2 regions of the Paraburkholderia megapolitana genome follow, and region 1 is predicted to be linked to the other one. Evidence: riboswitches for the same ligand, from Rfam matches in the RefSeq annotation. Region 1 holds a riboswitch; the other holds the start of a gene.
What was found. A riboswitch is a leader RNA that binds a small molecule or an ion and turns the genes downstream of it on or off. The one in region 1 is predicted to bind ZMP and ZTP.

Region 1 (4,207 bases):
TCGCCGCCCGACCAGAACTCGCGTTCGAAACGCTCCGTCTGCGCGCGTGCGCGGCGGATCGCAAACCACTTGCGGAAGATGAATGTCCACGACAACAGCGACAGCAGCAGCAGCAGCGCCATCACGGCCTGGGCCAGCAGGCTCGCGTTGAGAACGAGGGATACGATCGATAGATCTTGGGTAGTGTTCATAGAGGTTCGTTGTAACGTCCCGGAAGGGGCGTCCGGCTGCAAGGCCCGTCGAAGCTGGCGGTCGGGAAACCGGAAGCTTCGGCGTATCCTTCGCCGAACCATGCTTGGTGTGGCATTGATCGATACGAGTTCACTGGCGACGTATCAACGGTGTTCAGTCGTCTGTCGTTGACACGCCGGTCGTCGTAGCTGGTCCGCGCCGCAATGCGGCGAGCACCGGTGGAGGAATGGCGGCAGGTCTGAACGCAGCACGTTCGACGCAGCCGACCCGGATGTTGCCGGTGGCGAGCAGCGTGTCGTCGCGCCAGGCTTCCTGCGCGAAATCGACGGATGCGCGGCCAAGCCGCTCGACCCTGCTGATCACGGTGACGAGGTCGTCGAGCCGCGCCGGCGCCCGGTAATTGAGCGCGGTGCTGCACACGATGAACATCGTGCCGGTTTCGTCGGCGAGTTGCCGCTGGTCGATTCCGGATGCGCGCAACCATTCGGTGCGCGCACGCTCGAAAAACTTCAGGTAATTCGCCGAGTACACAATGCCGCCGGCATCGGTATCTTCGTAATACACCCGGATCGGCCACGTGAAGCCAATTTCCGTGCCGGGCTGGCTGCTGGACATATTCATGCCGCGCATTTTACCGGAACGCAGACGCGCCTCGCGATTTGTCACGATTTGTTCTTTTTCCGGTCGCCACACGCACGCGCGGCGCGAACGCTCAGCCGCGATGAACCGACAGCCCCGCAAACGACTGGGCAACCGGCATCAGCTCGATCGTGTTGATGTTCACGTGGGCGGGCCGCGTGGCGATCCAGTAGATCGATTCCGCGATGTCTTCGGCTGTCAGCGGCTGGACGTTCTGGTAGACATTCGCCGCCTTCTGGTCGTCGCCGCGGAAACGCACGTTTGAAAATTCGGTGCCGCCGCACAGCCCCGGCTCGACATCGGTGACGCGCACCGCGGTGCCGGTCAGATCGGCGCGCAGGTTCAGGCTGAACTGCCGCACGAACGCCTTGGTCGCGCCGTAGACGTTGCCGCCCGGATACGGCCAGTTGGCCGCCGCGGAACCCAGGTTGAACACGTGCCCGCGGTTACGCTCCACCATGCCCGGCAGCAGCGCCCGCGTGACCTGCACAAGGCCGGTGCAGTTTGTGTCGATCATCGTTTGCCAGTCGTCCAGCACGGCGCGCTGGGCGGGTTCCAGGCCGAGCGCGAGGCCGGCGTTGTTGACCAGCACGTCGATGGCTGCGAACTCCGGCGGCAGCGCGGCGGGCGCGGCTTCGACGGCGGCGCGGTCGCGCACGTCGAGTTCGAACGGCAGGAGGCGCTCGCCCAGCTCGTCGGCGAGCGCTTGCAGGCGGTCCTTGCGGCGCGCGGTGGCGACGACCCGATGGCCGCCGTTGACGAACGCCCTTGCAATAGCGGCGCCGAACCCTGCGGACGCGCCTGTGACGAACACGATCATTGCTGCTCCATGGTCGGAAAGATGGAAAGGGCATCAGCCTACTTCCAATGCGGCGCTGCGGCAAGGACGAGGAGCGGCCCGTCTGCCGTGTGCGCTGGCGCCGAAGCGCCGTCCCGTGGGGCTTGCAGCGGCATGGGGCGTTGCCGGCTGGCGCTCGCCCGCTGTTGCCTATTGGTGCAGGTTCCAATAAACTAACGCGCTCAATCCTGCGTGACTGGCGATAGAACCCTTCTGGGTTCAAAGGTGGAACAACCCACCGTGAAGCGCAGGGTGCCGTTTTGCCGTTCGCCTGGGCAGCCGTGATCCGCGCGTCGTAGTCTGGCGCCGCCGGTGGCTGTCCTGCCTCGCGTGTGCGGCGCTCCTTCTCCGCCATGTCAAGGCTGGCCCAGCCGCCAGCAGCGCTGCGTATCCGCTACGCTTATCCCGCGCAATCCGGTCAACCTGAACTGAACTCACTCAACGGAACCCGTATGTTTGACAGAGCCGAAAGCACTATCGCCAGCGTCGATCCCGAAATCTGGAAGGCGATCGAACAGGAAAACCGCCGTCAGGAAGACCACATCGAACTGATCGCGTCGGAAAACTACACGAGCCCGGCCGTCATGGCCGCCCAGGGCTCGCAACTCACCAACAAGTATGCCGAAGGCTATCCCGGCAAGCGCTACTACGGCGGCTGCGAATACGTGGACATCGTCGAGCAGCTCGCCATCGATCGCGTGAAGCAGATCTTCGGCGCCGAAGCTGCGAACGTGCAGCCGAACTCGGGCTCGCAGGCCAATCAGGGCGTGTTCTTCGCGATGCTGAAGCCGGGCGACACGATCATGGGCATGAGCCTCGCGCACGGCGGCCATCTGACGCACGGCTCGCCGGTCAACATGTCGGGCAAGTGGTTCAACGTGGTCAGCTACGGTCTGAACGAAGCCGAAGACATCGACTACGACGCCGCGGAAAAACTCGCTCAGGAACACAAGCCGAAGCTGATCGTCGCGGGCGCATCGGCGTTCTCGCTGCGCATCGACTTCGAACGTCTTGCGAAGATCGCGAAGTCGGTTGGCGCGTACCTGATGGTCGACATGGCGCACTACGCCGGTCTGATCGCTGCGGGCGTCTACCCGAACCCGGTGCCGCACGCCGACTTCGTCACGACCACCACGCACAAGAGCCTGCGCGGTCCGCGCGGCGGCGTGATCCTGATGAAGGCCGAATACGAAAAGCCGATCAACTCGGCGATCTTCCCGGGCATCCAGGGTGGTCCGCTTATGCATGTCATCGCCGCCAAGGCCGTGGCTTTCAAGGAGGCGCTGTCGCCGGAATTCAAGACGTATCAGCAGGCGGTGTTGGACAACGCACGCGTGCTTGCCGAAACGCTCGTAAAGCGCGGGCTGCGTATCGTGTCGGGTCGCACCGAGAGCCACGTCATGCTGGTCGACCTGCGTGCAAAGAACATCACGGGTAAAGCCGCGGAAGCGGCGCTCGGCGCGGCGCACATCACGGTCAACAAGAACGCGATCCCGAACGATCCGGAAAAGCCGTTCGTCACGAGCGGTGTTCGTCTCGGCTCGCCGGCCATGACGACGCGCGGTTTTGGCGTGGCGGAAGCCGAGCAGGTCGGCAACCTGCTTGCCGATGTGCTCGACAATCCGGAAGACGCCGCTACGATCGAACGCGTGCGTACCCAGGTTGCGGCCCTGACGAAGCGCTTCCCGGTTTACCGCTAGGCGATCATGCGCTGCCCCTTCTGTCGGCATGACGATACGCAGGTCGTGGATTCCCGCGTGTCGGAAGACGGCGCGGCAATCCGTCGGCGGCGTCGCTGTTCGGCCTGCGACAAGCGTTTTACGACGTACGAGCGGACCGAACTGGCGTTGCCGGCGGTCGTCAAGAAGGATGGCAGCCGCAGGGAGTTCGACCGCCGCAAGATCGTCGCGAGCATGCAGCTCGCGTTGAGAAAGCGGCCGGTCGCCGCCGAGGCAATCGATACGGCAGTCGCCCGCATCGAATATCAACTGCTCGGCAGCGGCGAGCGTGAAGTGCGCAGCGAACGGCTCGGCGAACTCGTGATGAACGAGTTGCGTGCGCTCGATACGATTGCGTATGTGCGCTTTGCTTCTGTGTACCGACGCTTCGAAGACGTGTCCGAATTCGAGGACGTGATCGAGGAATTCCGCCGCGCTTCATCGCCTCCTGCTCCCGTCAAGTCTTCGCGCAAGCGCTGACTGTTCCGCTCAGTTCCTCTCACTCCCCCTCGCTACCTGGCCGTTCGGTCGATTGTCGCGTTTCGCATGGGTCGCTAGATTGACTGTGTTCTTCGGACCAGTCAGGAGTGAGTGACCCATGACCCCCCATGTTTTTCCGCCGCAAGCGTACGGCGGCTTCACGCTTGCCGAAATGCTCGTCGTCGTCTCGCTGCTTGCCGCGCTTGCGGTTCTGGCTACGCCATCGTTTGTCGCGTGGCACGTGCGCGATCAGGTCGACGCCCGGGCGCGCGCGATGCTCTCCACACTCACCTACGCACGCAGCGAAGCGCTGCGGCGCGGCGTGCGCGTCACGGTGTGT
Region 2 (4,207 bases), 800 kb from region 1:
CGTAGTACTCGGTCGACGCTACGACGAACCGGGTGAAGACCAGGCTCAGGCCATCCTTAAAGATCTCGCGGGTTCGCACGCATGTGCAATGCACATCGCCGGCAAGCTCGCCTGTCACTTCGTCGCGGACACACCGCCGCCTCACGTGGTGACGCATCTTGCGAACGCGTTCGAGCGCAGCGGCGGCGATCTGCCGACCGTGTATCGCGCGTTGCTCGATACACCGGAAGCGTGGTCACCCGCGCCGGCGAAGTTCAAGACGCCGTGGGAATGGGCCATATCGTCGCTACGCGGCTTAGGCTGGCGCGACACCGGCAATTTGCAAGCCGCACCTCTTCTCGCGCAGCTCGGCGAGCCGGTATGGCGTCCCGGATCGCCCGCCGGCTACGACGACATCGCCGCGAGCTGGGCCGCGCCCGACGCGCTGGTGCGCCGTGTCGAACTCGCGCAGCGACTCGCCGCGCGCACCGGCGACACACTCGACCCCAACACGCTCGGCGACATGCTGCTGCCGGGCTCGATCAGCGAGGCCACCCGGAGCGCCGTGGCGCGAGCGGAGAGTACGTCCACCGCGCTCGCACTGCTTCTGGTGTCGCCTGACTTTCAGCGCAGATGAGAAAGGAGAACCATCATGATGTCGCGCCGTAGTTTCATCCGATGCGCCGCCGCAGGGGCTGGCACGATCCTCGTGTCGCCGCGCATCGCGTTCGCGAGTGCGCGTACCGAGCAGCGCTTCGTCTTCGTGATCCAGCGCGGCGCGGCCGATGGCCTCAATATCGTCGTGCCGTATGCGGAGCCTGCGTACGCGACGCTGCGCGGTGCACTTGCGATCGATCCAGCAGCAGCGATCAAACTCGACGGTACGTTTGCGCTGCATCCGTCGCTGGTGGAAACCGCGAAGATGTACGCCGCGCAGCAGGCGCTCTTCGTTCACGCGGTCGCTTCGCCGTATCGCGACCGGTCACACTTCGACGGTCAGAACGTGCTCGAAACCGGCGGCAACGCGCCGTATAGCGTCAAGGACGGCTGGTTGAACCGACTCGCACAACTGCTGCCGCCCGCACGCGATACGGCCATCGCGTTTGCGCCGACCGTACCGATGGCATTGAGAGGTCCCGCCGATGTCGCGTCGTACGCGCCGTCCGCATTGCCAGCCGCGCCCGACGATCTGCTGACACGCGTCGCGCAACTGTACGAGCAGGACGCGCAACTGCGTCCGTTGTGGGAATCGGCGATGACTGCACGCGGCCTTGCGAGCGATGCCGGTGCGCGTCAGGACCCCGCAAGCGTCGGCCGGCTCGCAGCGGGCTTTCTGTCACGCGAAGACGGTCCGCGCATCGCAATGATCGAAACCGGTGGGTGGGACACGCATAGCGCGCAGACGCCGCGCCTTGCTGCACAACTCAAGGCGCTCGATACGATGCTCGCCGCGCTGCGCGATGGGCTGGGCACGCACTGGGACGACACGACTGTGCTGGTCGCAACCGAGTTCGGGCGTACCGCTGCGGCAAACGGTACCGGCGGCACCGATCACGGCACGGGATCGGTGGCGATGTTGCTGGGCGGCAGTGTCACAGGCGGGCGAGTGCTCGCCGACTGGCCCGGACTGCGGCCCGCCGATCTTTATCAGTCGCGCGACCTGAAGCCGACCATGGCGCTCGATGCATTGATCGCAGGTGCTGCAAGCGAGAGCATGAAGCTCGACCCCCAACGCACAGCAATCGCGCTGTTCGGCGCGACGAATGCGCCGCGCGCGACCTCCGGTCTTGTGCGCGTTTGAATGACGCACACCTTGCGTCGCAGAGACTGAAGTAAAATGGCGCCTCTACGTGACTGGCGAAGAAGGAAGATGGATCACCATCGGGAAGCGTAGACGCCGCAACGCCGTTCGCCTGGGCATCTTGATCGTTCTCACCGGGACATCCGACGATGCTTGCACACACATCCATTCTCGTTCTACCGCCCGTGCCGGATCAGGCACATCGGCATTCATTTCCGCTTTACTCAGCCCGGCACGCAAGTGTTCCTTGTTTGTGGACACGCGTGCCCGCAATCGTGCAGGGAGAAAATCGATGAGCCTGCTACTCGACGGCAAGGCGGTCGCCGCCTCGTATGAAAAGGAGTTGTCCAGGCGTGTGACTGCTCTCAAGGCAAGAAATGGCGGCCAGACTCCCATACTCGCCACCATCCTGGTAGGCGACGATCCTGCATCGGCGACCTACGTTGCGATGAAGGGCAATGCATGCAGGCGCGTCGGTATGGATTCGAGCGCGATCAGGTTGCCAGCCAGTGCAACGACGGCCGATGTGCTCGCCGAAATCGACCGGCTCAATGCGGACCCGACCGTGCACGGCATCTTGCTCCAGCATCCGGTACCCGCGCATGTGGACGAACGTCTGTGCTTCGACAGGATATCGATTGCCAAGGATGTGGATGGTGTCACCAGCCACGGCTTTGGCCTGATGGCGCTCGGTGAGCCCGCATTCGGATCTGCAACGCCCGCTGGAATCATGCGTTTGCTCGCGCACTACGAGCTCGACGTCGCGGGCAAGCGCGCTGTAGTCGTTGGACGCAGTCCCATTCTTGGTAAACCGATGGCGTTCATGTTGTCGAATGCAAACGCAACGGTAACGCTATGTCATTCGAAAACCGTGAACCTCGAGGCGGAAATCCGGCGCGCGCAAATCGTCGTCGGTGCGGTAGGCAAGCCGAAGTTCATTCGTAGCGAATGGATCAGCGACGGCGCGATCGTGATCGACGCCGGCTATCATCCTGGAGGCATCGGCGATATCGATCTCGACGGTTTGATAGAGCGGTGCGCTGCTGTGACGCCAGTGCCTGGCGGAGTAGGGCCGATGACTATTTCCACGCTGATTGCACAAACTGCCGATGCCGCCGAGCGCGCGTACCCGGTTGCATGATTCGAGGCTATTCGAAATGACGATCAAGGTTCGTCGCGCCATCCCCGAGGACCGGCCGGCATTGAGACAACTATTTTTACAGGGGCGCCGTGAGGCTTTTGAGTGGCAAGCGCCAGAAAAATTTTCGCTTGAGGACTTCGACGAACAGACACAAGGTGAATTGCTGCTGATCGCTGAAGACGAATCGTCGCATCCTGTCGGCTTCATTTCGGTCTGGGAGGAAGATAGCTTCATTCACCATCTGTACGTGGCGCGAAGCCATCATCGCAAAGGAGTCGGCAGGGCGCTTCTACGCGCGTTGCCACGTTGGCCAACCTTGCGCTACCGGTTGAAGTGTCTCGTGCTCAACACATCGGCACTCGCGTTTTACCGCGCATGTCGCTTCACTGAGATCGGCTCGGGCACGTCGGAGGATGGAGACTACGTGCTCCTGAAATCGCACGACGAGCGTAACGGTTGATGCTGCGCGAGGCGTTTGACGTGCCTGCCTGGGCATAAGCGTGTCACATGCTTCGTGTGTAGTTCTGCCATCGTACCGGGTCTACACGCTGATCGTCGATTCATCAGAGTGGAGTTGTGTACGTCACGAAGAGAGGTGCCATATGTCTTCGCGTTCTATGACGCGCCATGTTTTCGCGATCGGTTTGATATTTGCGCTGCTTACGCTGAGTGAGTCTGCGTCGTCGGTACCTGTAGCGATGGCCGCGGACCAGATCGCCTGTACGCGATGTATCAACATCCGTGTCGGGGTTCCGCGAGTAGTGCGCGGCCCGGCAGCAAATATGGCCGATAACCACTTCACGGAAATCGCACTGCCGAACAGACAGTTTCGCGGTTTCGACGCGCACAACGATACCCGTGCAATCGATGGTCGCGATCCGGCCGATATGGGTGGTCCCGAACGCACTGTCATGGGGCCGGGCAAACCTTCAAGCTACGATTCGTGCGGGCGGTGGCTGGATCATGCGGAAATCGATGGAGCAACGACGCTCGGCTTCGTGCATGCGGAAACTGCCTGTGACTATGCAATCGGGCAGACCCACATGTCGATGGCAGCGGCCGTCTCGAACGACGGCGGCCTGACATGGCACGACCTCGGACAGATCATCACCGGTACCGATGCTCCCACTGCACGCAAAAACACCGGTGAAGGTGATTGCACTGTTGCGAACGGTCAGGATGGATACCGCTACGCTTACTGCTTTCGCCCGAGAGATGGCGGACTAATCGTTGCGCGCTCGCCTGTCTCTATGCCGGGTCCGGGGCACTGGACGAAGTTTTTCCAG

Region 2: linked by a shared signal. The riboswitch ahead of FNZ07_RS20225 (tetrahydrofolate dehydrogenase/cyclohydrolase catalytic domain-containing protein) and the one ahead of glyA (serine hydroxymethyltransferase) in region 1 are both predicted to bind ZMP and ZTP.

Annotation. Positions count from the first base shown of each region.
Region 1 covers NZ_CP041745.1:707,167-711,373, forward strand. Annotated here, with positions in the region: gene tolQ (protein TolQ) at 1-191, opposite strand, end outside; gene ybgC (tol-pal system-associated acyl-CoA thioesterase) at 346-822, opposite strand; gene ydfG (bifunctional NADP-dependent 3-hydroxy acid dehydrogenase/3-hydroxypropionate dehydrogenase YdfG) at 905-1,651, opposite strand; ZMP/ZTP riboswitch at 1,852-1,953, shown strand; gene glyA (serine hydroxymethyltransferase) at 2,122-3,369, shown strand; gene nrdR (transcriptional regulator NrdR) at 3,376-3,867, shown strand; gene FNZ07_RS16615 (GspH/FimT family pseudopilin) at 3,986-4,207, shown strand, end outside.
Region 2 covers NZ_CP041745.1:1,511,404-1,515,610, forward strand. Annotated here, with positions in the region: gene FNZ07_RS20215 (DUF1800 domain-containing protein) at 1-616, shown strand, start outside; gene FNZ07_RS20220 (DUF1501 domain-containing protein) at 632-1,780, shown strand; ZMP/ZTP riboswitch at 1,820-1,905, shown strand; gene FNZ07_RS20225 (tetrahydrofolate dehydrogenase/cyclohydrolase catalytic domain-containing protein) at 2,073-2,921, shown strand; gene FNZ07_RS20230 (GNAT family N-acetyltransferase) at 2,938-3,381, shown strand; gene FNZ07_RS20235 (hypothetical protein) at 3,704-4,207, shown strand, end outside.